Regions from separate parts of the Alteromonas lipotrueae genome, predicted to be linked through region 1. Evidence: predicted binding sites of a transcription regulator. Region 1 holds the regulator's gene; each other region holds the start of a gene.
What was found. Region 1 encodes MetJ, which represses methionine synthesis genes. Its sites were predicted from a motif close to TAGACGTCTAGACGTCTA; they were not measured.

Region 1 (7,531 bases):
AGGAGCAAAGGTTTAATCGAAATTAACCTGCTCGAACACCTAGCATGTGGCAAATAGCGTAGCTTAATTCACTTCGGTTAAGGGTGTAAAAGTGAAAATGCTTCACGCCTTCTTTGGCGAGTACCTTAACCTGATCCATTGCGATGTTAGCACCAATGAGGTTCCGAGTAGCTTGATCGTCATCGTCAAGGCCATCGAACATTTTGTGCAAAAAACCAGGTACGTGCACATTGGTGAAACCAGCGAATTTTACCAAGGTTTGGTAGTTAGTTACTGGCAGTATGCCAGGTACTAAGTCTAGGTCGATACCCGCTGCTGCCGCACGGTCACGAAAACGCAAGAATACACTGGTGTCGAAGAAAAACTGTGAAATTGCTTCGCTCGCACCGGCTTCTGCTTTGCGCTTAAGGTTCAGTAAGTCGAATTGGGCATTAGGGGCTTCAGGGTGCTTTTCAGGGTAGGCGGCCACTGATATATCGAAATCAGCCACGTCTTTTAGTAGTGCTACCAAATCAGAGGCATACATTTCGGTATCTTTCACGCCAGGCGGTAAATCACCGCGCAAGGCAACAATACGACGAATGCCAGAATCCCAGTAGTCTTTTGCAATCTGCTTAAGTTCGTCTCGGCTAGCATCAACACATGTAAGGTGAGGCACGGCTGCAACACCAGTTTGTTGTTGGATACGTTTTACCACGTCATGGGTGCGATCACGCTCACCACTGTTTGCACCATAGGTAACCGACATGTAACTCGGCTTTAATGGTGCTAAACGTTCAACTGACTTCCACAAGGTTTGTTCCATTTTCTCTGATTTTGGCGGAAAAAACTCAAATGACACATCAATGTCACGCAGTTCCGAAAGGGACTGATTGAGTGCATCAACACCTTGTGCGTAAGAAACCATGGTAAATTACTCTTTTATAGACGTTTAGACGTCTAAATTAAAGAATTTACGTCTAGACGTCAAGAGGTTTACACTGCTCAATTGACCTTTTCGTCAACTTGTTTAGAATTTCTCTTCATAACATAAATAAGATCAGACAGAGTTAGCATTATGGCAGAGTGGAACGGTAAGTATATACACCCCTACGCAGAGCACGGTAAAAAGAGTGAACAGGTTAAGAAAGTTACCGTTTCTATTCCTATTAACGTGCTAAAAGCATTAACCGATGAGCGTACCCGTCGGCAGATAAACAATTTACGTCATGCGACGAATTCAGAATTATTATGTGAAGCATTTCTTCATGCATTCACAGGTCAGCCTCTACCGGATGACGAAGATTTGCGAAAAGACAACCCTAACCGTGTACCAGCTGAAGCTAGACGTATAATGGAAGACATGGGTATAGACGTTTCTATCGAGAACGAACAAGAAGATTAAAAAAAACGGCAATGAAAATTGCCGTTTTTTATAATATTTGAATACTAAGCTGCGCGCTAAATTCTACTTCTATATTGCCTTTACTCTGCGCGGCTAGGTACTTCTGGAAGCCTTGCAACGCCAGATTCAATCGCCGCTTTCGACACGGCAGTAGCAATGCGTTCACAAAGGCGGGGGTCCATTGGCTTAGGGATAATGTATTCTTTGCCGAAGGTCAGGCTTTTACTATTGCTAGCCGCTAACACAGATTCAGGTACGGGCTCTTTGGTAATAGCGCGAAGTGCTTCTACCGCTGCCACTTTCATCTCGTCATTAATGGCCGTTGCGCGAACATCTAATGCGCCACGGAAAATGAACGGAAAGCACAGAACATTGTTTACCTGGTTGGGGTAATCAGAACGCCCTGTTGCCATAATTAAGTCACTTCGAACCTCATGTGCTAGTTCAGGTTTAATTTCAGGGTCGGGGTTAGAGCAGGCAAAAACAATCGGATTAGGCCCCATTAAAGCTAGGGTTTCTGGGGGTAATACATCAGGTCCAGATACACCAACAAAAATATCCGCGCCTTCCATCACATCTTCTAGCGTACGTTTATCAGTATTATTGGCAAACATGCGTTTGTGTTCAGTAAGGTCTTCACGGCGGGTATGAATAACCCCTTTTCTGTCTAGCATGTAAATGCGCTCTCGTTGTGCGCCACACTTAATTAGCAATTCCATACATGCTACTGCTGCTGCGCCAGCACCCATACAAACTATTTTCGCGCTCTCGATATTCTTGCCTTGAATTTCAATGGCGTTCAACATGCCTGCAGCCGTAACAATAGCAGTACCATGTTGATCATCATGGAATACAGGAATATTGCAGCGCTTAATGAGTTCTTGCTCTATTTCAAAGCACTCTGGGGCTTTAATATCTTCAAGATTGATACCCCCAAAGGTGTCTGCAATGTTCGCAACAGTATTAATAAACTCTTCTGTTGTACGATGTTTTACTTCAATGTCGATAGCATCAAGCCCTGCAAAGCGCTTAAACAGCAGTGCCTTACCTTCCATAACTGGTTTAGAAGCTAACGGCCCTAAATTACCCAAACCTAAGATAGCGGTACCATTACTGATCACCGCTACCATGTTGCCTTTTGCGGTATATTTATAAGCATTATCAGGATCTTCAGCAATTTCTCGTACCGGTTCAGCTACCCCTGGACTGTAAGCCAGAGCAAGATCATCCACACTATCTGCTGGTTTCGATAGCTCCACGCTAATTTTACCTGGCGTGGGTTTGGCATGATAATCTAGCGCACGTTGTCTGAAATCTGACATTAGTAAACATATCCTTCGATGTAGGGGTTAGGCAATCTTCGTTACCGTAGGGGCAATCTGCGTTGCCGCAGTAGAATGACTTCGACTTTATCACAGGGTCATTTAAGTACATATCTGATCTGCCCTTAATACCTTTCAATCTAGGACAGTCTTGCTTGTATGACCAGTGACATCGTCGAATATTTGCCATTCACCACATTAATGACACTTTTGAATTTAATACATTATTTCTATTTTATAGACATATGTATAGTGGGTATCGAATAGGTCTTTGCAAAAAGGCACTAAGTCGACCGTTCAAGACGCTGGTGAGTGGAATAGGTATAATAGTAAACATGAAGAAGAAAGCGTAACTTAACATGTCTGAAAAGAAACTGATTGAAGCGCTAACTGCGGTGTGTGAGTGGGCAAAATCTGAGTCGGTAGGCTTTGAATGGCTTACGCATATGGGACACTGGCGCAGGCCAGAAATTATTGCGGTGTTTAAAACCGAAAAGCAAAAAAGCGAAGCACTTTCAACAAACTGGATCCAAGCATTCGAACTTGAACTTGATAATGTTTGCCCCGAATTGAAGGTGCACATTAAAGGAGTTCGCTACGACAGCGAGCAAGCATGCACTTTGCAAAGTAACGGCAACTGGGAACGACATCTAAAACGCCGGGATTTTCACTAACAGAGCTTTTCAATAATAGAGCATTGCATTAGCCGAGCATTCCACTTCGCTGCTCTATACTGGGCGAGCACGGTATTGGTTGAATACAGAATGAAGTGCAGATGTAAATCGCGGACACAAAAAAAGCGCCGATAGGCGCTTTTTTTAAAGAAACATAGTGTTTCTGAGTACTGAGCTTATTTAGCGCCCAAAGCACCGAAACGTTTCTTGAAGCGGTCAACACGACCACCGGTATCAACGTTACGTTGCTTACCAGTGTAGAATGGGTGACATGCAGAACATACGTCTAGGTTAATATCTTTACCTAGAGTAGAACGGATTTTCATTACGTTGCCGCAAGAACATGTTGCTGTCATTTCAGCGTATTCTGGGTGGATACCATTTTTCATTTTGGATTACCTTCAATATGAGGCCGTATCGCTATTTGGCCCGAAGCCAAACACCATACGCAACTTTAAATTCAATGACCGACCGCAGAAATTGCAGTCAGCCGCAAAAGAGCGGCGCATAATAAAGGAAGCAACTAAAGTGATCAAGCACTTTTTGTATGCGAAGTAAACAGGGGCAGCGTTAATTAAGCCCACTGGCGAAAATAAATCCCCTTCCCTTATTTGACATTATGTTTAAATGCCAGATCATTAGCGATTCTGAATTTACGTTTACTCACTTTAGGTTCATCAATTTTGGGGCATCAATTTTAATGGTATTCATTCAGGTGGCTGTACCTGTGCCACTTCGCCAGCTATTTACCTATTCTCATACCGATACGCTACAACCGGGTGTGCGGGTAAAAGTGCCTTTCGGGCCACGTCAACTGGTAGGCATTGTGGTTGAATCCGGTGTAGACATAGATGATACCAGTAAAATCAAAGCCATAATTGAGGTGGTAGATAGCGCACCTGTTATCGACGAATCGCTAAGAAAAATGGCGCATTGGTTATGGCAGTATTATCACCATGCGCCAGGGGAAGTGATACATGCCATGCTTCCTGTGCCGCTTCGTAAAGGTGAGACAGCCACGCCATCACCCGCACAATATATTCAAGTCACGCCAGAAGGTGCTGATACCGATATTAAGAGTTTAAGCCGAGCTCCGAAGCAGATGAGCTGCTTAGAAGCGGTTCAAACCACATCACTTATTGCTAGCGAAGCGCGTAAGACCTTTTCACCCGCAGTAGTGAAAGCGTTATTAGATAAAGCACTTATTGAGCTCGTAGACATTACGCCTGAACTCACTGCACAAGCGTGGTTAGATACCTTCGAAATTGGTGAAAAACCCGTGCCTGATAAAGAGCAAGGGGTAGCGATAGCGGCATTAAACCAGCAACATGACACCTTTGCGATTAGCTTGCTTGAAGGGGTGACAGGGAGCGGTAAAACCGAAGTGTATCTGCAATCTATTGAACCTTTGCTTAAAGCCGGTAAACAAGTGCTTATATTAGTGCCTGAAATTGGTTTAACGCCGCAAACCGTTTCGCGCTTCGAAAAGCGCTTCAATATTCCTGTAGGCGTATTGCACTCTCAATTGACGGACGCAGCGCGATTATCGGTATGGCAGCGGGCAAGGGCAGGCGAACTAGGTATTATTATAGGTACTCGCTCAGCGATTTTTACGCCCCTTAAAAACCCCGGCATGATCATTGTAGACGAAGAGCATGATGAATCGTTTAAACAACAAGACGGGCTTAGGTATCACGCGCGCGATTTAGCGGCCATGCGAGCCAAAGAGCACAGTATTCCTTTGTTGCTCGGCAGTGCTACCCCAGCGCTTGAAACGCTTAATAACGCGTTAAACGGCCGCTTTGCGCATTTGCAACTAACACGGCGCGCAGCAGGGGCGCAAAGTACCAAGCAGTATTTACTAGATGCAAGAGACCAACCTATTCATTACGGCATTTCAGAAGGCTTGCTGACAATTATGCGTCAGCATGTAAATGCAGGGAACCAGATTCTGGTTTTTGTGAATAGACGAGGTTATGCCCCCGCGCTTTTATGTCATCACTGTGGTACTACGGCAATGTGTAAGCGTTGCGACAGACCCTATACCGTGCATAAAGGGCAAAACAGACTGCAATGCCACCACTGTGGCGCTACCCGTTCAATGCCCAAAGAGTGTGAAGCTTGTCACAGTCATGAAATGGTAACGGCGGGAACGGGCACCGAGCAGGTAGAAGAAGGCTTAATGAAGCTCTTCCCTGATGCCAAACACGTGCGCATAGACAGTGATACGGTAAGAGGAAAAGACAAGCTACATCAAACCCTCGATGCGATTAACCGCCAAGAACACCAAATACTGGTAGGTACCCAAATTCTATCGAAAGGGCATCATTTTCCTCACGTTACATTGGTGGTGGTGTTAGATTGCGATGGGGCGCTATTTAGTGCTGACTTTCGAGCTCCTGAAAAGCTAGCGCAGCTCGTTACGCAGCTTGCAGGGCGAGCAGGGCGTGCAAGCAAACCCGGAGAAATGTGGCTGCAAACCCACAATCCTCACCACCCTTTATTACAAGATTTAGTGAACAACGGCTATGCCCACTTTGCTCGTCATGCATTGATGGAGCGAAAAGCGTCTGCATTGCCTCCTTATATTAGTCAATTTGTGATTCGGGCTGAGGCAACCGAGAGCTCATCGGCCTATGCATTCCTGCAACAGGCTAGGGGTGTACTTTCAAACTCAAATACTGCAAATGCAAATGCAAATTCTAAGGGCTTAGTTCCGCAGATGAGTGGGCCATTTCCCTGTTTAATTGAAAAACGACAAGGGCGTTTTCGCTTTATGCTGGTGTGCAGTCATGAAAAAAGAGCGCCGTTACATAACGCATTGCGGCTAGCTCTGCCGTATTTACAAGGGCTACCGCAGGCGGCAAAAGTACGTTGGTCGGTAGATATCGACCCCACCGATTTCAGTTAGCGCACAGGTTGGGAATACGGTAAAATCTCAACACTAATGTATACAAGTGTTTCAGGGTTGTGCACTATGTCCTCGTCTGGTGGCACCACCTGTTTAAAATAACGATAAGTAGTAGGAAAACTGCCGAATATGGCTCAACGCGATTATGTATCTCGTGGTAAAGCACCACAAAAAAAGAAGCCGGAAAACAAAAAGCGCGGTAAATCACAGGTGAAGAGTGGCGCCACTGCCTCATTCCCTATTGTTCGCCTTGTCATTGTGGTGATATTGCTTATAGGCTTTGCGGTTTTCTTATGGTCTATTAAAGATAACGCCAGTTCTGAGGTAGATACCGAAGTTGTACGCCCTGTTGCGCCTACCCAAGAAGCGTTGCCTGAATTGCCTAAAGAAGAGTGGGAATATATTCGTACTCTGCCGGGGTATGAAGTGGAAGTAGATGTTGCTGAGCAGGAAAAGTCGGACAAACGTTATCTTATGCAATGCGCGTCGTTCAGAACCCGCGCTCAAGCTGAAGAAATGAAAGCGAAAATTGCCTTTCAAGGTTTAGAAGCACTTATTCGCCAGAGTTCTGGCAGCAACGGCGAATGGTTCAGGGTTATTTTAGGGCCATTCGAATCGAAACGAGATGCCGAGAAAGCCAAGCACAGCCTTCGTAAAGTGAATATTGCGACCTGCCAAATTTGGTACTGGAATTTATAAGCGTAAACGTTTTTCATTCACTCATCTATTGATTGGGCATTCACCGCATGATGTGGTGGATGCCTTATAATCATCTCATAATAGCCACCACATCCTACTTTGCAGCGCTTAACGCTTTAATACGTACCCGTTTACTATATGTCTTCACTGCTTTTTCTTTTAACAGCCCCTTTTAGCTGCCCGTTTTAACTGCTCCCCTTGAAAACCAAAACCCTTCCCCCATTTCATAACAAAGTCTTTTTTCAGTTATCGCCCGAGTCTGCGATAGCGCCCACCTTAAATGGGGATTAAACGTGACAACGATTGTATCTGTAAGACGTGGAAATCAAGTTGTGATGGCTGGCGATGGTCAGGTGTCACTCGGCAATACCGTAATGAAAGGTAATGCACGTAAAGTGCGCCGCTTGTACCACGATAAAGTATTAGCTGGTTTTGCAGGCGGCACTGCCGATGCCTTCACCTTGTTTGAACGCTTTGAAGCAAAACTTGAAGCTCACCAAGGCCACTTGACCAAGGCGGCGGTTGAACTTGCCAAAGATTG
Region 2 (7,531 bases), on a different contig from region 1:
CGGTTTTACAGCAAATTAGCGTAGGCTGAGCGCTGTTCGATTTAGCTTGCTCAATAGCTGCTTTAATTTGTTCAGCGTCATGACCGTCAACACCTTCAATCACTTCCCAGCCGTAGCTTTTAAAGCGTGCTGGTGTGTCGTCGGTAAACCAACCTTCTACTTCACCATCAATTGAAATGCCGTTGTCATCCCAAAAACCAATAAGTTTGCCCAGGCCCAATGTGCCAGCAAGTGAACAGGTTTCATGAGAAATACCTTCCATCAGGCAGCCATCGCCCATGAAGGTATAGGTGTAGTGATCGACAATATCATGGCCATCACGGTTAAACTGAGCCGCTAATACTTTTTCAGCTAGCGCCATACCTACTGCGTTACTAACGCCTTGGCCAAGTGGGCCAGTGGTAGTTTCAACACCTGGTGCATACCCATATTCTGGATGGCCTGGCGTTTTAGAGTGCAGCTGGCGGAAGTTCTTAAGCTCTTCAATAGGCAGTTCATAGCCTGAAAGGTGAAGCAAAGAGTACAACAGCATAGAGCCGTGACCGTTTGAAAGCACGAAGCGGTCTCTGTTTGCCCAAGACGGGTTTGCTGGGTTGTGTGATAGAAAATCACCCCATAGTACCTCGGCAATATCAGCCATCCCCATAGGGGCGCCTGGGTGACCAGATTTGGCCTGTTGAACAGCGTCCATGCTTAAAGCACGGATGGCATTGGCAAGTTCACGACGAGAGGGCATGTTGTCTCCTGATTTATTTGTAGCTGAATTTCGCTAAGGGAACACTGTGGGCAAAATCCCTTTGTTCAACCTTAAAGCGCTGCATTGCTGTATATCGTAATGTGGGCGTTATTCTTACCCATGCCACCATTCAGTTCAATGGCTTTTCATTGCCATTACCGAAAGTTGGCTAAAATAATGAATATTCACATCATTCCTTTGCAAGCCAATGTCGCTTCACTAGGAAAGCGTGGCTAAATTTACTCAATTATCTATAAAAGTGATCCGCGACTGTCAACAAATCGTAACGAAAGGACTTTTAGACGTCTAGAAGTAAAGACTGGTATTTATACCTTGTTTTAGTACAATACTCACCTATTTTGAACAATAAACGCTTATGGAGCATGTATGGCCACGCATTTATTCACCTCCGAGTCAGTGTCTGAAGGACACCCGGACAAAATCGCCGACCAAATCTCAGATGCGGTTCTAGATGCTATTCTAGAACAAGATCCTCGTGCCCGCGTGGCCTGTGAGACTTACGTTAAAACCGGAATGGTATTGGTAGGTGGTGAAGTCACTACCTCAGCGTGGGTTGATATTGAAGAAATCACACGTAAAACGGTAAGAGACATAGGCTACGTTCACTCTGATATGGGTTTCGATGCTGATTCTTGTGCCGTATTAAACGCTATTGGTAAACAGTCGCCAGATATCAACCAAGGCGTTGACCGCGAAAGCTTAGAAGAACAAGGTGCAGGCGACCAAGGCTTGATGTTTGGTTACGCCAGTGACGAAACTGATGTATTGATGCCAGCGCCTATTACTTATTCTCACCGCTTGGTACAGAAACAAGCTGAAGTGAGAAAATCTGGCAAGCTAGACTTTTTGCGCCCTGATGCGAAAAGCCAAATTACCTTTAAGTACGAAAACGACAAACCTGTAGGCATCGATGCCGTAGTACTTTCTACTCAACATTGTGACTCAGTTTCTACTGCGCAAGTACGCGAAGCGGTAATGGAAGAAATTATCAAACCAGTGCTTCCTAGCGAATGGATTGATAGCAACACCCGTTTCCACATTAACCCTACTGGTCGCTTTGTTATTGGCGGACCTGTCGGTGATTGTGGTCTAACTGGTCGTAAAATCATTGTAGATACCTACGGTGGTATGGCCCGTCACGGTGGTGGTGCTTTCTCAGGTAAAGATCCTTCAAAAGTAGACAGAAGCGCGGCATACGCAGGCCGTTATGTTGCTAAGAACATTGTTGCTGCTGGACTAGCTAAGCGTTGTGAAATTCAAGTGTCTTACGCCATTGGTGTTGCCGAGCCAACCTCTATCAGTATAGATACTTTCGGTACCGGCGTAGTTGATGAGAAAACGCTAGTGGCCTTGGTTCGCGAACATTTCGATTTACGCCCTTATGGCTTAATCAAAATGCTTGATTTAGAACGCGCTATTTACTTACCTACTGCTGCTTATGGTCACTTCGGCCGTGAAGCCTTCCCGTGGGAAGCGACTGATAAAGCTGAAGCGCTCCGCTCAGCGGTTTAGTCTGCTCAGCGCCGTTAATCTAGCTCAAAACTGAAAAAGGGTCGCTTTGTAAAGCGACCCTTTTTAATTTCAGGTCATTAATTTGCTATAGCTTGGCGATAGCGTGCTTATATTTTGGCTATATGGAACCTGCGAGAATGGAAGCACTTTTCGTACTCCCACTCGCTATGACCATATCAGGCAAGCCAAATCGCGCTAACGCAACATTTTGAAATTCTTTCTTGTGGGTCACTTCCGTTTCAGCAAAATCTGGCGGCAAAAACTGTCGACTACTCATTTCACTGTCAAATTCAACTTCCACTACTTTCAACGGTGCTAAGTTACCGGTGAAAATATCTATCACCAGCTGAGCTCCAAAAAAGTCGATACGATATCGCTGCTTTTCCACCCGCATATTTTGGGTTAAAGGCCATAAATCAGCGAATTGCTCAGAATCCAACGCAATTCGCGTGTCTCTGCGTTTAAGGCCAACACCTTGTTTAACGGCCATGGTGTAGTTACCGCCTTCATCTCTAATTCGAATATGCTTATCCGGCTCGGTGGCTAAATAACCTTGTCTTATTGCCACAGGTTTTCGTGTATCTAACAAACCTTCTGGCACATAGCTTACTAAAAACTTTCGTTCAAATTCCCATTCCGTTTGCATCACTCACCTCCGGCCATGTTCCCTATTTGAAAGTACTGCTTTGCCTACTAAATTGAAGTAAGTCTTACTACTACCCTTTAAAAGTTAGTTCACAATAGAAATATCTAACAAGTTTATTTTTAACCTTTTAGATAAAAGACTACACTTACTATTCAGCACTCATTTTTTGTTTCAGTTTTGTGTCAAATTTTTATTTTAAAGTTAGGCACATAGGGCGAACAAAATACACTCGTGGCTATGAAGCTACCACTTATATTTATAATAATCGGTAGTCATTAGAACAAGTTAACGCTGTCTCACTCGACCAGGAAATTTTTCATGAAAACATACCCAACTTGCGTGGTTTGTTTAATATTGCTTGCCCCTTTGAGTGCCGCTTATAGTGAGGCCGCTGATTGGGACAGCTACTACGGCCCTATCGTGTTTAAAAGCGAAAAGATAGCAAAGTGGAAAATTAAAAGTCGCTTCAATGAAACGCGCCTCGAATCCATACCTGGCTACGATAGTCATTTTAATGCCAGCAAAAATAGTCAACTATCAATTCGCGCTCACCGTGCGTTAACGCTACTTTTCGAACAACAAATATATGCCTCGTTTAATACGAGTCACTCACCTTTACAGTACTATCCTGAATGGCGCTATATACCCGAAGACTTAGGCACTTTTACTCGATTGGGTTGGCTAGTTGGTGACGAGAGTGGTTTAAATATGGCGCTGGAATTTGAACATCGAGAAGTAGGAGATAAAGAAAATAATGCGCTTACGTTAGGTGTTCAATACTTTTTCTAATGTCTGGAAGAACCCTTAATGCGGGTTCTAATTTTTGTGTTTTGCTGCTTCCACCTGATTACGGGTTTCCACATACGTGCTTTGAATAACTTTTGCATCGGTACTTGCTCGATGGCGACGGTCGTCGCTTTGCGATTCAATATTTGATTTAACGCCGTGCCAAAGTGCCATTTGAGGTTCGCTTAACACATACTCTAATGCACGACATGAAAAAGACATTTGAACCGAGGCTGCTGCAAAAAGTTTAATAAGCCAAGGGTTATCTACCACCCAACCATCGCTGTACACAATGGTATTGCTTAAAAAGGCGTTAAGCTCGTGGCACACTTTGACCGGACAAACGCCGTAAGTGTTCAACATGGCTCTGGTGATACCATGCAAAGACTCTGCTTCTTTATCCCAATGAACCCAACTATCAAAGGGACGAATGAGTTTGCACCATTTTGCACCATCATAACGCACTATCCCTATTTCAATAGGATAACTACGGGCACCAAACCCACTGGCTTCCAAATCAATAATGGAAGGGGGATAATTTCTCTGCAAGCTAACTCCCATCTGCGCTGACGTAAAATGCGCCATCCTTCTTTAAACCTAATAAATTAACTCAGAAAGCGCAAACGGAATTGAAAATCATACTTCTGTTGTATAATTAAAAAACAAATCGACACTTCATCTACCGTGTTAATAGTAGAATCGTGCCAATTTGTATTATTGTACAATCAGAGCGCGAGCTATAAATAAAGCGACAGCCCGCTTTTAGGTGGTTATTACTCAGCCACTGCCAAGTTGAGAATTTGCTCACTTACTTCTGGGGTAATGGCACCCGTTTCACCGAGTGAGAGCATTTTGTTTCCTTTCAGCTTTTCGACCACAGCATTAACGGCACTTTGCTTGTCGCCTTCATGCTCAGTAAGCTGGGTAGCGACTTCAAGACTCTGATAGAACGCTTCGATAGCGTCGATAGTTCGAAGCGCAATATCATCGCTCTCGTCTAAACCAAATACATTTTGGCCCATCTGCGACAACTTTACTGACTTAGTGTCAAGTTGAACCCGTAGTAGTGACGGCTGAACAATCGCTAATGAACGAGCGTGATCTACACCATAAAGTGCCGTGAGTTCGTGGCCGATCATATGGGTAGCCCAGTCTTGCGCAACACCCGAACCGATAAGACCGTTCAATGCCTGGTTTGCAGACCACATTAGGTTAGCGCGCCATGCATCATCTTTGTTATTAATTTTTCCGCCAAGTTGAATGAGGGTTTTCAGCAAAGTCTCGGCGTAACCATCTTGAACCGGTGCATTTTGCGGGAAGGTTAAGTACTGCTCGCAAACGTGAACAAAGGCATCGACTAAGCCGTTAACTACTTGGCGATGCGGAAGGCTTTTTATTACATCAGGGTCTAATACAGCAAATTGCGGATAAACCAATGGAGACATAAACGCCAATTTTTGCTTTGTCGCTTTTTTACTAATAACAGAGCCGCCGTTAGATTCAGAGCCTGTTGCTGGCAAGGTCAGAATGGCACCGATAGGCAGCGCGTTATCAACGGTGTGCTTGCCCGTTAGAATATCCCAGCCTTCCCCCTCATATACGGCGCTTGCCGCAATATATTTGGCACCATCGATAACGCTACCACCGCCTACTGCAAGAATATAGTCAACGCCGGTCTCTTTAATTAGCGCAACAGCTTTGTCTAGCGTTTCAATGGTTGGGTTGGGTTCAACGCCACCGAAAGATTCCCAATTGTAGCCTACTAGCGCGTTTTCTACTTGCTCATACACGCCATTTTTTTTAATAGAACCGCCGCCAAATAACACTAATACGCGGCTGTCTTTTGGGATCAGGGTATTGATTGAGCCAATCTGCCCTTGGCCAAATTGAATGCGAGTTGGGTTGCTGAATGAAAATTTCATAGTCTTTCCTCTGTCATTACATGCTTGTGTTAATGCATAATAGTGCTATTACGCGTAAACAAACCGTCTATTTCTGGAAAAATTTGCCTATTTCTACAAACAATACTGTTTCCACTCCTGATATGATTTTATTAAGTCAAATTCTAAAGCAGTTTTTAAGCACCCTCGGTAAATCAGCGCTTAGTGGCGTGAGCAAAACGGATATAGAGGGCATACGAGTTTTTCGCGACCCTCATGGAAGCCCCAAGCAGCCTCTACTTTATCAGTCAGGCATTATTATCATGTTACAAGGCACTAAACGCTTGTATGTTGATAATCGTGAAATAGAATACAAGAAAGGCGATTACATTGTTTTCGGTGTGCCCTTGCCTGCTCAGTGTGCAGCAACCTTGGATGATGACGACTGCATATTGGGTTTAGTCATTGATATTCCCGCTTCGTTACTTGTAGAGCTTTCCCAATGGCGTGACGCCAAGGCAAAAAATAGCCCCGCTCCTACCTTCACAGTAAGTCAGCAGTCATTAGATAAAAACATAGCCGATGCCACACGCAGACTACTTCAAGCTTTAGCCCACGGTAATAGTGCAAAGGCATTGGGCGCAGGTTTTGTACGAGAAATTGTATATTACATCCTTAATGGCCCTGCCGGTCATGTTCTTTGCGGCCTTACCGACAACGGACATTATGCGAGAATCGCACAAGCTTTGCGGACGATTCATGATGAGTATGCCTCTGCGTTAAACGTAGATTCACTTGCCGCCCGTGCGAATATGAGTGTTTCTGGTTTTCACCGCGCATTTCGGGAAGTAGTATTGGATTCACCCGTTCAATATATAAAGAAATTTAGACTGTCTAAAGCCAGAGAGTTGATCGCATTAGGTTATCGAGTGGGAGACGCTGCCGACGCGGTGGGTTACAACAGCCTGTCTCAATTCTCTAGAGAGTTCAAACGCTACTACCAATTCACCCCAGTACAAGACCGTCAATCTGCTCATTAATTGCCGTAATATAACTAACTTAACGCTATTATTCACCGAACAAAACCTTGCTAAAAGTGCGGTTTATGCATGACTAATAATTAAACAAAAATAGACGAAAGAATAATGTTTGGAAGGTAAAACTAACCAATTAATGCTATACAATTACAAGCCTTACCCTCAACTTAAAGATTTTATGCGCTTACGTTTCACTTTTTGGCTGTTAACGTTAATGACATTAAGCTTTCACTCTAACGGCAGTGAGGCGTCTTCACCACTTTATATTGGTATAGACGCAGACTTTTCGGCTGTCGCCGTTGACGGTGGTGTAGCTATTAAACGGGGCGTAGAACTTGCGGTAGATGAAATTAATAAAAAGGGGGGCTTACTAGGCCGTCCAGTTAATATCATTTTAAAAGATCATAGAGGCAACCCTGCCCGCGGCATTCACAATATTAAACAGTTCGCCACCAACAGCGATTTAATCGCCGTAATAGGGGGCGTACATACGCCTGTTGCGTTAGCCGAGCTTGAGTCTATTCATCAACTTAACTTGCTATATCTCGTTCCTTGGGCGGCAGGAACACAAGTAATTGACAACCAATATGCTCCTAACAATGTATTTCGCGTGTCAGTTCGTGACGCAGAGGCGGGGAAAGTACTTATTCAGCATGCTGCTTCTCGTGGTATTAAGCGTGTAGCACTGGTGTTAGAGCGTACTGGGTGGGGTCGCTCTAACGAGGCATCACTCACCTTAGCCGCTGCCGACATGGGGATAACCATAACGACTATTCGGTGGATTAACTGGCAGCAGAAAAAATTTGAAGAGGATATATCTGCTATCAAATCAGACAAAGCAGAAGCCATCATTCTGGTTGCCAACGCACCTGAAGGTGCGGTAGTAGTAAACGAATTAGCAGCACAAAACCTC
Region 3 (7,531 bases), on a different contig from region 1:
GAACCACGCCATACTCTGCCTGTTACTAACTGGAATGGACGAGTAGATATTTCCTGGCCTGCACCGGCTACTCCAATGATCACCGATTCGCCCCAACCTTTGTGGCAGCACTCGAGTGCAGAACGCATCACATTCACGTTACCGATACACTCAAAGGAGTAATCTACGCCGCCGTCGGTCATTTCAACTATCACTTCCTGAATAGGTTTGTCGAAATTTTTAGGGTTAACAAGGTCGGTAGCACCAAGTTGCTTAGCAAGGTCGAATTTACTTTCGTTAATATCAATACCGATAATACGACTAGCGCCCGCCATACGTGCACCAATAATAGCTGAAAGCCCAATGCCGCCTAAGCCAAATATAGCAACGGTATCGCCTTCTTTTACCTTAGCAGTATTAAGCACAGCGCCCATACCCGTGGTAACGCCACAGCCTAACAAGCAGACTTCTTCAAGAGGCGCTGATTTATTCACTTTAGCCAAAGAAATTTCTGGCAATACGGTGTATTCAGAAAAAGTAGAACACCCCATGTAATGGTAAATTGGCTCACCGTCTTTCGAGAAACGACTGGTGCCATCTGGCATCAAACCTTTACCTTGGGATTCACGAACCGCTTGGCATAAGTTAGTTTTGCCAGACGTACAGAATTTACATTCACCGCATTCCGCTGTGTATAAAGGAATAACATGGTCGCCTACTTCAACAGACGTCACCCCTTCACCTACCATTTCTACAATACCGCCACCTTCGTGGCCAAGTACTGAAGGAAACACACCTTCTGGATCATCACCTGAAAGTGTAAACGCATCGGTATGGCATACGCCACTGGCAACAATACGTACTAGCACTTCGCCTTTTTTCGGAAGTTCAACATCAATCTCTTCCATTTTTAACGGTTCACCAGCGGCCCACGCAACGGCTGCTTTAGACTTAATATGTGTCTCTCCATCTTTCAATGCTAATGACATGGCATGCTCCTAAATTAAAGTGGGTAGGTAAACAACACGATGTCGTTACCTATAATTTCTTACGTTATGGAACAGATTATAGACCTGAGACTCTGCTTTATAAATACAGATTTGGTAATTCATTATTACTTGAGTGTAATAATTTGTTGGTGTTTAATTGTAAGCTAATGGCGTCTTCTAAGAACTTTTATTGATCATAGCGCCATGCTAGAAATATTTGCATCAATAAAGGTAAACGCCATGACATGGGAAGGTATAGTAGAATTTTGTGCGGTGGCCAGTACTGGCAGCTTTACCGCGGCCGCTACTAAGTTAGACACGTCGGGCGCGCAAATAAGTAGAAAAGTCGCCAATGTAGAAAAGCGTTTGGGGGTTAAGTTATTTAACCGTACCACCCGAAGTGTGTCACTCACTCAAGCCGGGCATATTTATTTTGAACAATGCCAACCCGCATTAAAAGCACTAGAAGAGGCTGAGCTCAATATTAGTCAACTTCAAAAAGTACCCCAAGGGCTTATTAAGCTCACCGCTCCGGTTGCCTTTGGCGAAGCCTTTATCGCCCCGCTTATAAATCAATTTTTAAAAAAATACGAAGGCATAGAAGTAGAGTGTCGTTTTACTAACGACACGATGGATATTATTGATGAAGGTTATGACCTAGCCATACGCATAGGTAATTTAGAAGATTCTACGTTGGTGGCCAAAAAGCTGGCTACCCGACAGCTATATGTGTGCGCCAGCCCTGAATATTTAAATGCCTTCCCTGCACCCAATAGTACCGAAATGATTAGCGAACATCAGTGCTTAGTAGGATCTCAGCCCCATTGGCGGTTTAATCATGACGGGCAAGCGCAAACCGTGCGTGTTAGGGGAAGAGTGAAGTATAACAGTGGTAATGCCCTACATCATGCTGCATTGGCCGGACTGGGTTTAGTACAGCTTCCAGGATTCTATGTGCGTGAGTCGTTAGCAGCAGGCAAGTTAATGGAAGTGCTATCATCATATCGAGATAAGCGAGAAGCGGTATGGGCATTGTTTCCATCGAACAGGCATTTAGTGCCAAAAATTCGCTTGTTAGTTGATTTTCTATCTGCACAATTAATTGATGATGATTAGTTTTTGCTACTCGACTCTAGCATCGCCTGATTGATTATCGCTTAAATCGAAACGTGAAATGTTTTGTGTTTCACTTTTTGCAATACAGTATGGTGAAAACTGCGGTTGACAGATAGACGTCTATACGGCAAATTGACCCTATGAAAACGATTCTTCTTATTGGCACTATCAGCATTATGATTACCACCTTAAAACGGGCGGTCGCTGGCTAGTGCAAGTAAGCATAAGACAACGAAAGCCCGCCCTCACAGAGAGCGGGCTTTTTTTTACTCACGTCATAGTAACCGATTTAAAGCAGTAACCTGGCGTAACCGATATAGGAGCAGCACATGAAAGTCTTAAAGTTTGGGGGCTCATCACTTGCCGACGCACCGCGCTACTTGCGCGTGAACGACATTAGCACGGCCACCCACCAAACCGATGGCGCTGCAGTGGTACTTTCTGCCCCTAAAGGGGTAACGAATGCATTGTCACTTTTATGTGAGCAGGCAGCCGCTGGCGAAGATTTCCACCCTCTATTTGAAAAATTGACGTCTACCGTGACGGGTATTGCTGATGCACTAAACGAAGAGCTCAGCGGCTTCGCACACGCCGATGTTACCGACTTCATTCATGCGCAACTGCGTGTACTTAATCAACACCTCGATGGTATTAAATTATTAGGTGTTGCACCTGATAATATCGCGGCAGGTATTTTAAGTATTGGTGAGTACATCTCGGTAACGTTATTTAGCGGTATCTTAAGCGCTAAAGGCGTGAAAAATCGTATTATCGACCCGGTGACTTACATCCTTGCAGAAGGTGAGTATCTAGATAGCATTGCCGATGTTTCATTAAGTAAAGCGCGCTTTACCGATGTGCCTATCGATGGTAGTGAGTTATTGGTAATGCCTGGGTTTGTTGCTGCGAACGAGGCCGGTGAAAAAGTAACACTTGGACGCAATGGCTCTGACTACTCAGCGGCTATTTTAGCGGCTTGTATCGATGCAAGTTGTTGTGAAATCTGGACTGACGTAGACGGTGTTTATAATGCCGATCCTAATCAAGTTGAAGGAGCAGTGCTGCTTGATAAGTTAACCTATCAAGAAGCTATGGAGCTTTCGTACTTTGGTGCCAAAGTACTTCACCCGAAAACTATCGGCCCCATTGCCCAGCACCATATTCCTTGTTTAATTCGTAATACGCTGAACCCCGCGGCCCCTGGCACGTTAATCAGTAATGAAGCCAGCGAAAAGTGGACGTCGGTTAAAGGCATCTCTCAACTTGATAATGTCACTATGTTCAACGTTGCAGGCCCAGGTCTTAAAGGCATGGTTGGTATGGCAAGCCGTGTGTTTGAGGTGATGTCGAATGCGAATATCTCAATAAGCCTGATCACTCAGTCTTCTTCTGAATACTCAATAAGCTTCTGTATTCAAAGTAAGGATGCTGATCGCGCGTTAAGCTTGTTAGAAGATGCATTTGCGTTAGAGTTGCAAAACCAATTGTTAGATCCTATTGAAGTGCGCCACGATTTAGCGATTGTTACCTTAGTGGGTGACGGTATGCGTCATGCGAAAGGCTTAGCGGCACGCTTCTTTAACTCGTTGGCGCAAGCTCGCGTTAATAACGTAGCGATTGCCCAAGGGTCCTCAGAGCGTTCTATTTCAACGGTTATCGAAAACAAGCGGGCGAAAAAAGCGGTGAAGGTTATCCATCAGAATTTTTTCTCAGATCGCCATACCATTGATGTGTTTTTAGTCGGGTGTGGCAACGTAGGTACCGAACTTTTAAGCCAAATTGCAAAACAGCAACCGGCTTTACTTAATCGTAATACTCAGTTGCGTGTGTACGGTATTGCAAATAGCCGTAAGTTGTTACTCAATAGTCAAGGTATAGACCTAAATCAAGACTGGAAGCCAGCATTAGATGCGGCCAGTGAAGGGCTTTCCGTTGAACGTTTACAGCAGTTTGTGAATGATAACAGCTTGGTTAACCCAGTGATTGTAGATTGTACCAGCCACGATGCTATTGCTCAGCAATATGTAGATATGATGGAAAACGGGTTCCACGTAGTAACACCGAATAAGAAAGCGAATACCAGTTCACTAGATTACTACCGTAAGTTGAAGAAAACAGCATTATCTACGAATCGTCAGTATCTATATGAAACTACGGTAGGCGCAGGATTACCGGTAATCGACAACCTTCAAAAACTATTCAGTGCAGGTGATGTATTACATCGCTTTGAAGGCATATTATCAGGCAGTTTGTCTTACGTATTTGGCAAGTTAGAAGAAGGAATGTCGCTATCTCAAGCTACAAGTACAGCGAAAGATAATGGCTATACCGAACCAGATCCTCGTGATGACTTAAGCGGAATGGACGTTGCCCGTAAGCTTCTTATTATGGCGCGTGAAGCAGACTTAGAGCTAGAGTTGTCTGATATTGAAATAGAATCGGTATTACCAGCTGGTTTTGCCGAAGACTGCTCAATTGATGAATTCATGGCGCAGTTACCTGAGCTAGATGCGGAATTTGCTAAGCGTGTAGATGCTGCAAAAGCCGAAGGAAAAGTGCTTCGTTACATAGGCAGCATTGAAGGCGACAAATGTAAGGTAACTATTCAAGCTGTACCTGCATCTAATCCGTTGTCGCAAGTAAAAGATGGTGAAAATGCACTGGCTATTAACAGTGACTATTATCAGCCTATTCCTTATGTTATTCGGGGCTATGGTGCGGGTGGTACGGTAACCGCTGCGGGCGTATTCGCTGATATTTTACGTACTATGCCATGGAAGCAGATGGCGCACTAATTGGCTTTTTAAAAGTTAAAGGGCCGCTGAAGTTAAAAGAGTAATTAAAGAAAAGTATTATGAAAGCATTACGAGCATATGCGCCAGCATCTATTGGCAATGTAAGTTTAGGGTTTGATGTATTAGGCGCCGCACTTGCCCCTATTGACGGCACACGCTTGGGCGACGAAGTGGATATTGAAAGTGCTGATTCGTTTTCACTAAAGACCGTGGGGGCGTTTGCACACAAATTGCCTAGGGATGCCGAAAGCAATATTGTTACTCAATGCTATCACTACTTTTGTGTGCAAATGGAAAACGTGGGTAAGACCACCACGCCAGTGTCGATGACCTTATCGAAAAACTTACCAATAGGCAGTGGCTTGGGGTCGAGCGCTAGTTCTATTGTTGCCGCCTTTGTCGCTTTAAATGCCTTTTTCGATGCCCCTTTTGATGAAGACACTTTGCTGACCATGATGGGGGAATTAGAAGGGCAAATTAGTGGCAGCATTCATTATGATAACGTAGCACCTTGTTATGTTGGTGGCATGACATTAATGACTGGCGCTACGTCGCCCGTTACCTTGTCGTTGCCTTTGGCGAAAGATTGGTATTATGCTATTTGTTACTCTGGCATTAGCGTTTCTACCGCAGCCGCACGCGATATATTACCCAAGCAGGTTGATATGGCCACGGCGCTCACTTTTGGTCGCCAGTTAGGGGTGTTTGTACACGCCTTGCATGCAGGTGAAAATGATCTTGCTGCCTCGGTAATGAAAGATGTAATTGCAGAACCGTATCGTAAACAGTTACTGCCGGGTTTCGATGAAGCAAGAGCCTTCAGTGAACAAGAAGGCGCGTTAGCCTTTGGTATTTCGGGTTCCGGCCCAACCGTATTCGCCGTATGTGACAGTAAAGAAAAAGCGCAGCGTATCGTTGCCTATTTAGACGAACACTATATTCAAAATGAAGATGGCTTTAGCCATGTGTGCCAAATCCCTGAGCAGGGAACCACGGTTGGCCCTATCGCTTAATGAAGCGATACAGCAGCTAAATAAAATTACGGCACAACGATAAAAGGTATTAAAACGTGGAATTGGTTAATTTAAAAGACGCACAGGACACTGCCTCATTCTCTGAAGCAGTTAAAAGAGGGTTAGGTAAACAACAAGGTTTGTATTTCCCTACTCATATCCCGAAATTAGACAACATTGACGAACTGCTTGAAATGCCGTTCGCGGCGCGCAGCATAGCGGTACTTCGTGCCATTATTGGTGATGAGCTTAACAATGGCGAATTAGAAGAAATCGTGAATACCGCGTTTGCCTTTGGCGCGCCGGTAGAGCAGGTAAGCGACAATATTTATACTTTGGAGCTTTTCCACGGACCGACGTTGGCGTTTAAAGATTTTGGTGGTCGCTTCATGGCGCAAACCTTATCAAGAATTAGTGAAGGTAAACCAGTCACTATTCTTACCGCCACGTCTGGCGACACGGGTGCAGCGGTAGCGCATGCGTTTCACGGTATTGAAAATATCAATGTGGTCATTCTTTTCCCTAAAGGCAAAATTAGCGCCCTGCAAGAAAAGCTGTTTACCACCCTTGGTGGCAATATCCATACAGTAGCCGTTGAATCTGATTTCGATGAATGTCAGTCGCTAGTAAAAGCTTCATTCGACGACCCAGACATTCGTGAAGGTTTACACCTTAACTCGGCTAACTCAATTAATATCAGTCGCCTGCTAGCCCAAGTATGTTATTACTTTGAAGCGGTAAGCCAATTACCTAAAGATAAGCGTGATCAACTGGTTATCTCGGTACCAAGTGGTAACTTTGGTAACTTAACCGCCGGCATGATTGCTAAATCAATGGGTTTGCCAATTAAACGCTTTATCGCTGCCACTAACGCCAACGATACTGTGCCGCGCTATTTAAAAACTGGCGAGTGGGCGCCGAAGAAGACTGTCGCTACTATGTCTAACGCGATGGATGTTAGCCAACCTAACAACTGGCCGCGCATTGAAGCCTTAATCGAGCAAGGCTATGTTGATAAAGGCTGCTTAAAAGGCGAAATGGTAGATGAAGAGTACACTCAGTTGGCTATGCGCCAATTAGCGCAACTGGGTTATACCAGTGAGCCTCATGCCGCTATTGCTTACCGTGCAGTTAGCCACGACTTAGAAGACGGCGAAATTGGCCTATTCTTAGGTACTGCGCATCCTGCGAAATTCCGCGAAACGGTAGAAAACGTGCTGGGCACGCCTATTAGCTTGCCTAAGCCATTAGCTGATGTAGCCGGTGAAGACAGCCTTGCTGTTGATTTGCCTGCATCTTACGATGCGCTTAAACAGCATATGTTGGATTTACTAAAAGCGTGACCACATGGGCACAAGCATTGGGCAGTGAAGAAGATAAGCCTTACTTCAAAGCCCTAATGCAAAAAGTAGCATCTGAACGTGAAGCGGGTAAAGTCATTTACCCGCCCTCAGAAGATGTATTTAATGCACTCACGATGACACCGCTAGAAAAAGTAAAGGTGGTGATATTAGGACAAGATCCTTATCACGGCCCACATCAAGCTCATGGCTTATGCTTCTCGGTATTACCAAATATTAAAACACCTCCCTCGCTGGTTAATATTTATAAAGAATTAGCCAATGATATTACCGACTTC
Region 4 (7,531 bases), on a different contig from region 1:
TTATCGCAACAACAGGTAACACTGAAACGTCATCAATCAGTGCCGGTATTACTGCTCACCAAGAATTGCAGCAGTGGAGCAACGACTACATTCTTGAAGGTCTTTACAAGAAAGAAACGGTAGATAACGACGACGGTACCGAAGAAGAGTACACATCGGCACAAAAATTTTACGGTTCTGCGCAGGGTAACTACAAGTTAGAAAACCCGGATTACCGTTTGTTTGGTTTCGCATCATATGAAGATGACCGTTTAAGTAACTTCGACTATCAATCAACAGTTGCTGTAGGTTGGAACCAAAAAGTGCTGGAAAATAAACGTCACACTTTAGAGTACTCAATCGGTCCTGGTTACTCGTTTGCTGAAACGCAAGAAGGCGAAGAGCAGAACAGCATGATTGTTCGTGCTTCAAGTGCTTACTCTTGGAGAATTTCTGACACAGCTAAATTTACTCAAACAGTAAGTACGGAAGTGGGGTCTGACAACACAAAATCTCGTGCTGAGTCGGCGCTTACGGCTACCATTAGCGGTAACCTTTCTATGAAGGTGTCGTTCAAGTTAGACCATAACTCAAACGTATCTGACGACGTTGAAAAGCTTGATACTGAAACGGCAGTAACGCTAGTTTACAACTTCTTCTAAAATCGTATTAACGATTGTAGAAACAAAAAACGCTGCCATTGGCAGCGTTTTTTTATGTCTTCAACATTGATTAACGAATGACGGTAGCTCACTGCCGCCATTCATAGCATTAGTGAAGAATACGGGTCTTAATCGTACCGTCAATCTGCTGTAGCTGTGCAAGCGCGTCATAAGCTCTGTCTTGCTGAACATCTACCACTACATAACCAATTTCTGCGTTAGTTTGAAGGTACTGGGCTTCAATGTTGATGCCTTTCTCTGCAAACGCTTGGTTAATTTGAGTAAGAATACCCGGCTGGTTTTTGTGCACGTGAAGTAAACGAGAGCGGCTAATGTGCTCTGGCAATGATACTTCGGGGAAGTTAACTGCTGATAAGGTAGAACCATTATCACTGTACTTCGCCAATTTACCCGCCACTTCTATACCAATGTTTTCTTGCGCTTCTTGAGTGCTACCACCTACATGCGGCGTAAGAATAACGTTATCGAATTTACGTAGAGGCGATTGGAATTCTTCGTTATTCGATTTAGGCTCAACAGGGAATACATCAATAGCTGCGCCATTTAGCTGGCCGCTTTCAAGCGCATCGGCTAGAGCGTCAATATCTACAACCGTACCGCGAGAAGCATTAATAAAAATGCTGCCTTTCTTCATTTGCGCAAATTGCTCAGCTGCAAACATGTTTTGCGTTTGCTGAGTTTCAGGCACGTGAAGCGATACCACATCAGAGGTATTTAATAGTTTCTCTAACGACTTAACTTGGGTTGAGTTACCTAATACCAACTTATCTTCAATATCGAAAAACTGCACGCGCATACCAAGGTGTTCAGCAAGAATGCTTAGTTGGGTACCTATATGCCCGTAACCAATAATACCCAGTGTTTTTCCACGGGCTTCATATGAACCATTTGCTGTTTTTTCCCACTCACCACGGTGCGCTTTAGCACTTTTGCTAGGCACTTGGCGAAGCAAAAGAATAAGCTGACCAAGCACAAGCTCTGCTACTGAACGAGTATTAGAAAATGGGGCATTAAATACCGGAATACCACGGCGCTGTGTTGCTTCTAAATTAACTTGGTTAGTACCAATACAGAAACAACCAATAGCCACCAATTTCTGAGCGGCGTCTACCACCTTCTCAGTAATTTGAGTGCGCGAACGAAGGCCAATAAAATGTGCATCTTTCACTTTCTCAACAAGCTCTTCTTCAGGAAGGGACGTTTTGAGATACTCAATATTGGTGTATCCATTATTCTTAAAGGTTTCTAGTGCACTTTGATGCACACCCTCTAACAACAATATCCGGATCTTATCCTTCTCTAGTGAAACTTTGCTCATGGATTTGCTATCTCTTAAAAAGTATTAGTATTTACAGAGCTCGAGGCTGGTGCAGGCGGGGTAGGTAAGACTGGAGCAAACCCTCCGCCGCATGGATGCGGCGGCGGAGCTCCCATGGATGGGTTCACAGCGTGTTTGCGGAAGTCTTACCTACCCCGACTAGTACTAGCCTCAAACTCTCGAAAGGCCATCTAGACGTCTAAACGGAAATCTAACAGAAATCAGTTTAACTTGAAAGCTATTATTTAAAGGTATCAACACCGGTTTCGGTGGCCGATAGTACGATGTCTGCGCCACGTAGGGCGAATATGCCGTTGGTGACCACACCAGGAATATTATTAATCGACTGTTCAAGCTCTCTTGGGTTTAAGATTTCAAGGTTATGTACGTCTAAAATAACGTTACCGTTATCGGTTACCACGCCTTGACGGTATTCAGGATCGCCGCCTAGTTTTACCAACTCGCGAGCCACAAACGATCGCGCCATTGGAATAACTTCAACAGGAAGAGGGAATTTGCCAAGCACGGGAACGCGCTTGCTATCGTCTACAATACACACGAATGTAGTTGATGCACCCGCCACAATTTTTTCCCGGGTAAGGGCTGCACCGCCGCCTTTAATCATGTGTTTGTGTTCGGTAACTTCATCAGCACCGTCGATATACACTGAAATATTGCTAACATCGTTTAGTGCGAATACTTCAATGCCTAGGGCTTCTAGCAACTTGGTAGAGGCATCAGAGCTTGATACTGCTCCTTCGATGTTGTTTTTAATTTTGCCGAGTTCTTCAATGAAAAAATTAACTGTGGAGCCAGTACCTACGCCAACAATACTGCCGTTTTCAACATATTCGATGGCTGCTTTAGCTACTGCTTGCTTCTTTGCATTCTGATCCATAGTGACTCTCCTAACTAAATTTTCATCAGTTTACCGGAAAACCGCTAGCTAACCCACCGTGATAGGGGAATTTACGGTGCGTTATGTACGATTAAAGCTCAATTGCTGTGTGGGGGTGACAATTGCGTTTACAGGAATATCCCAAGACTGAACCGGAAGTTTGTCTACTTGTTGGCAATCGTGGGCAATACCAATAAGTTTTGGCTCTATAGTTCGAGTTTGAATGCTGGCTAGCGTGCGGTCATAATAGCCTCCGCCCATGCCTAAGCGATTTCCATTGGCATCGAATCCCACCAACGGCATAAGTATTACCTGGTGCTGAAAGGTAGGGATAACATCAGGGCAGGCTAGTATTGGCTCTTCAATGTTGTATTTATTCACACGCATTGGCGTTTTATCTGTGTAACGAAGAAACAGCAGATGGCCCTTACAAACTGGATGCAATACGGGCAAAGAAGTATGACGTTCAGATGCTTGATTTAAGCCCCAGCATGCGTGCATAAAGGGGCGTAAGTCTACTTCTCCGTCGTTAGGCAGGTAACAGGCAACCGATGATGCATAGGTAATTTCGGGCAATGTTAAAAGGCTATCGCGTACTGCCAACGAGGCGTGCTGCTGCTGTGAATCAGATAATCCGTTGCGTAATGCTCTTAATGTCTTTCGTAGTGTCTTTCGAGATGTACTTTTTACCATACAGCGGGCTTCCAGTGGCTCCACGTTGTCTTACTTTCCTAAATAGCGATTAAGTACCCTAATAAGCTCTGCGTTTTCCACAGGCTTAGTGAGTAGGTCGTCTAAGCCATTTTTTAATAACAGGTCTCGTTGCGTGATAACATCTGCGGTTAAGGCAATAACAGGCAGTGTTGCACGCATGAGCTTAATTTGCCGAGTGGCTTCTGTTCCGTCAATACCCGGTAAGTTGATGTCCATCAGCACCAAATCTACAGGGTTCGATTTTACATACTCTACGCCTTCTTCACCGCTACCTACAACTGATAATGGTAAACCAAATTTATCAAATATGGTTTTAATCACTATTTGATTAATATAATGATCTTCCACTACCAATACGTGAGAGTCAGCAGGAACATTTAGCTTTTGGGGCTGTAAAAGCGAGGGGGCGTGCTTAATGGTATCGGCGCTAACTTCTTCTGCCGGAATGGCTACGCTCACACGGGTGCCTTCGTTTAACTTACTGCTAAGCTTTATAACCCCCCCCATCAACTCTACTAGCTTCTTGGTAATATTTAAGCCTAAGCCTGTACCATCAAATTGATGCGCGTTCTCCATTCGCTCGAATGGTGCGAACAGCTTCTTTTGTTCCTCTTCACTAATGCCAATGCCTTCGTCTTTAATCGCCAGCAACAATTTCCCTTGCTTGTATTTTACCTGAATGGAAACGTGCTTGTTGGCATGAGTGTACTTAATGGCGTTCGATAATAAGTTTAAGGCTACTTGACCAAATTTAGTGTCGTCAAAATACAGAGAGTGGGGAACATTGTCATCAATCACAGAATTAAAAATAACATTCCCATCTTCAGCGCGAATTCGGGTTAGCGAGAATAAATGAGTGAAAAAGTCAGCTGTGCCTACCGGGCGCGGCATAACGCGCATTTTACCCGCTTCTATTTGCTTCATGTCTAACACAGAGTTCACTATTTCAAGTAAACGCTCACCGCTTTTGCTTATATGCCCGAGTGAGTCGGTAAAGTTAGCGGGAAGTGAATGTTGTCTCGCTTCTCCTTCAAGTAAATGACTGAACGTGTTTATCGCATTTAGCGGCGTTCTTATTTCGTGGCTAATGTAGGAAAGAAAGTCAGATTTAAACTGGCTGGTTCGCTCAAGCTCTCGGTTCTTGCGTTTTAATTCAAGATGCGCAACCACTGATTCACTCAGTGTTTTAAGTGCATGGCGTTGAAGACTGGTAAGGGTTTTTGGTTGATGGCCTATTGCGCATAGCGTGCCAATGGCATGCCCCGAGGGCGTAATTAAAGGCGCCCCTGCATAGAATCGAATATTCGGCTCGCCCGTTACAAGAGGATTGTCGTGAAAGCGAGGGTCTTCTTTTGCGTTGGGCACTTCAAATATTTCACGCTGTAAAATAGCATGAGAGCAAAAGGCGATATTGCGAGAAGTTTCTGTGGCTTCAATTCCCACGCGAGATTTGAACCACTGTCTGTTTGGGTCAACGAGGCTAATTAACGCAATGGGGGAATCGCAAATTTGCGAAGCAAGTTGAGTTAAATCGTCGAAGAGCTGCTCGGCGTCTGTATCAAGTACATCGTAGTTTAGTAGCTCTCTTAAACGCTGCTCTTCGTTTTCAGGAACTTTGGCAGGGATCATTCTTTCACATTACCTCAACTGAAATGTGAAAGTAGGAGGCCGACTACCGTAGAACGGCCTCCTTCCACATCTATAAAGCGTAGGTGTCTATGAACAATTGTTCCAATTTAGCGTGGTCTACTTTAGTAGCAACTTTAATGGTGTTCGCATCGTTCCACAGTGGGCTAGGGGTTGTCCCCTTAGGTGCCACTGCTGTTTGGCCACGATCTAGCTCGCCAGTACCAACACGCACATGACCTTCGGTGAGTTCAAATAACTCAGGGTGACGCAAGTGGGCAAGCGGGAATGCATCATGGAAGAAACAAACACGATCTTCACGATTGGCTGAATAGAAATCCATGTAGAACTGGGCAGTGTCTTTCACAAAACCACCAAGCTTCGCATTCTTTTCTTCTAATGTTTCAACAAAAGAAGGAGAAAACGGCGTGTCGTTAGTCACGTCTAAGCCGAACATAGTTAGGTCCCAATCTGCACCAAATACAATTTCGGCAGCGTAGGCATCGTTCCAAATGTTAGCTTCGGCAAGTGGTGTTACGTTACCACGTACAAATGCAGCACCACCCATAATGGTAACGCCTTTCACTAACTTAGGCAGTTCTGGCTCTAAACGTAGTGCTAGCGCTAAGTTACCTAAAGGGCCAATAGCCACAAGGGTAACTTCACCAGGGTATTTACGGGCCATATCCACAATAAACTGAGCAGAGCTACGAGGGTCTAACTCGGTTTTAGGGGCTTCAGGTTTAATGTGACCGAAACCATAGTCGCCATGTACAAAATGCGCGTAAGTTGATTCAGGGCCTACCCAAGGCATACCAACGCCTTTGGTTACCGGAATGTCTTTACCTGCCATTTCGCAAAGGGTAAGGGCATTTTGTGCCGCCATGGTTACCGGTACGTTACCGTAAACAGTGGTTAAACCAAGTACTTCGATATCTGGAGATTGAAACGCAAAAAATATTGCCATCGCATCATCGATGCCAGGATCCGTATCTAAAATTATCTTATGTGCCATTAATAATACTCTAGTGCGTTTTCTTATTTAGTGTGCTTTGCCAAAAAACGGTCAACTTCTTTCTGCGTAGGAATACTTTGCGCAGCGCCTTCACGTGTTACCGCAATAGCAGATGCTGCGCAGCCTCGAATTAATGCGCGTTTGGCATCAGTGTGAGTACTGTAAGCAGACAAAAAGTAACCTATAAACGTATCGCCAGCGGCTGTGGTATCTACTGCATCAACAGAAAACGCTTCCACTTCAATGGTATCGTTTCCTCTTAACATCATCACACCCGCTTTACCGAGTGTAATAATAACTTCGCAATGAGACCATTGCTCTTTAAATACCGTAAGAATATCGTCTAATTCTTCTTTATCCGTTAATGCTGCTGCTTCCGTCTCGTTTACAATCAGTAAATCGATACAATCTAAAGGAAGGCCTTTAACCGACTCGCTCATAGGTGCAGGGTTAAACGCAACTTTAAGCTGACTTTCTTTTGCCAAGCGAAGTACGTCAGCAATACTGCTGGTTTCGTTTTGGGTTAAAACCCAATCGGAAGACGACGTATCTAACAACGCTTTGTTTACAGTATCGGCAGTAATGGTTTGGTTTGCGCCACCAAATAACACAATAGCATTTTCGCCACTGGGCGTTACTTGAATAATGGCATGACCTGAAGGGGTTTCAGAGCATCTAACGCCGCGACAATCTACGCCTTTTTTAATTAGCGTTTGTTTGAACGTTGCGTCATTTTCATGAATGCTGCCCACATGACGAACATCAGCACCCGCTTGCGCGAGGGCAATTGATTGGTTCGCACCTTTACCACCAAGCAGTTGTTGATAGTGAGTAGACGCAAGGGTTTCACCAGGTTGAACAAAGTGATCTACCTGATAAACATGATCGATATTTATAGAGCCAAAATTTATTATTGCCATTTCTTCTTCCGTCGAAAGAGGGCGTCTCCCGAAATGCCGCTGTTCATCGTTCGCCCGTGAACCGAAAGTTCAGGGCGGAAGCATCACTATGGCCGTAGGCTTCTCGATACGAGCCGAGCTTGCACAGTAGCCATGGTTTCAACTTCCTAGTTTAATAGCATCGGCCAGGGACAAGAGTGAACTGGCGAACATTCCAGGAAACATTGTTATTGTATAACGCAACAGGGTATATCAAACGCGGTGTGGGGTGAAGTAGATCACCAAAGCGCCAATGAATTATTTGCGTAGCTAATTTAACCATTACTGATGAGATTCGATAAATCTAATCTTGACCAGTTGGTCAGCAATTATACACGCTATTCACTTAAGCTCAAATTT

Region 2: metK (methionine adenosyltransferase) is a predicted target of MetJ. The motif match lies at 1,036-1,053, and genes of this name have one in related genera.
Region 3: thrA (bifunctional aspartate kinase/homoserine dehydrogenase I) is a predicted target of MetJ. The motif match lies at 2,198-2,215, and genes of this name have one in related genera.
Region 4: serA (phosphoglycerate dehydrogenase) is a predicted target of MetJ. The motif match lies at 2,173-2,190, and genes of this name have one in related genera.

The regions. Positions count from the first base shown of each region.
Region 1 covers NZ_JAESDJ010000018.1:56,204-63,734, forward strand. Annotated here, with positions in the region: gene metF (methylenetetrahydrofolate reductase) at 23-907, opposite strand; gene metJ (met regulon transcriptional regulator MetJ) at 1,058-1,384, shown strand; gene KYS23_RS18250 (malic enzyme-like NAD(P)-binding protein) at 1,465-2,706, opposite strand; gene KYS23_RS18255 (hypothetical protein) at 3,066-3,380, shown strand; gene rpmE (50S ribosomal protein L31) at 3,557-3,769, opposite strand; gene priA (primosomal protein N') at 4,081-6,291, shown strand; gene KYS23_RS18270 (SPOR domain-containing protein) at 6,421-6,990, shown strand; gene hslV (ATP-dependent protease subunit HslV) at 7,284-7,531, shown strand, end outside.
Region 2 covers NZ_JAESDJ010000001.1:256,088-263,618, reverse strand. Annotated here, with positions in the region: gene tkt (transketolase) at 1-736, opposite strand, end outside; gene metK (methionine adenosyltransferase) at 1,124-2,269, shown strand; gene KYS23_RS01110 (CYTH domain-containing protein) at 2,388-2,915, opposite strand; gene KYS23_RS01105 (hypothetical protein) at 3,234-3,704, shown strand; gene KYS23_RS01100 (3'-5' exonuclease) at 3,732-4,262, opposite strand; gene KYS23_RS01095 (iron-containing alcohol dehydrogenase) at 4,475-5,623, opposite strand; gene KYS23_RS01090 (AraC family transcriptional regulator) at 5,656-6,621, shown strand; gene KYS23_RS01085 (ABC transporter substrate-binding protein) at 6,731-7,531, shown strand, end outside.
Region 3 covers NZ_JAESDJ010000003.1:108,419-115,949, reverse strand. Annotated here, with positions in the region: gene KYS23_RS05820 (S-(hydroxymethyl)glutathione dehydrogenase/class III alcohol dehydrogenase) at 1-968, opposite strand, end outside; gene KYS23_RS05815 (LysR substrate-binding domain-containing protein) at 1,209-2,084, shown strand; gene thrA (bifunctional aspartate kinase/homoserine dehydrogenase I) at 2,414-4,879, shown strand; gene thrB (homoserine kinase) at 4,939-5,892, shown strand; gene thrC (threonine synthase) at 5,949-7,235, shown strand; gene ung (uracil-DNA glycosylase) at 7,232-7,531, shown strand, end outside.
Region 4 covers NZ_JAESDJ010000015.1:78,395-85,925, reverse strand. Annotated here, with positions in the region: gene KYS23_RS17195 (DUF481 domain-containing protein) at 1-641, shown strand, start outside; gene serA (phosphoglycerate dehydrogenase) at 751-1,980, opposite strand; gene rpiA (ribose-5-phosphate isomerase RpiA) at 2,222-2,878, opposite strand; gene KYS23_RS17180 (5-formyltetrahydrofolate cyclo-ligase) at 2,960-3,571, opposite strand; gene KYS23_RS17175 (hybrid sensor histidine kinase/response regulator) at 3,602-5,221, opposite strand; gene KYS23_RS17170 (nucleoside hydrolase) at 5,292-6,233, opposite strand; gene KYS23_RS17165 (ribokinase) at 6,257-7,153, opposite strand; RNA gene ssrS (6S RNA) at 7,175-7,356, opposite strand.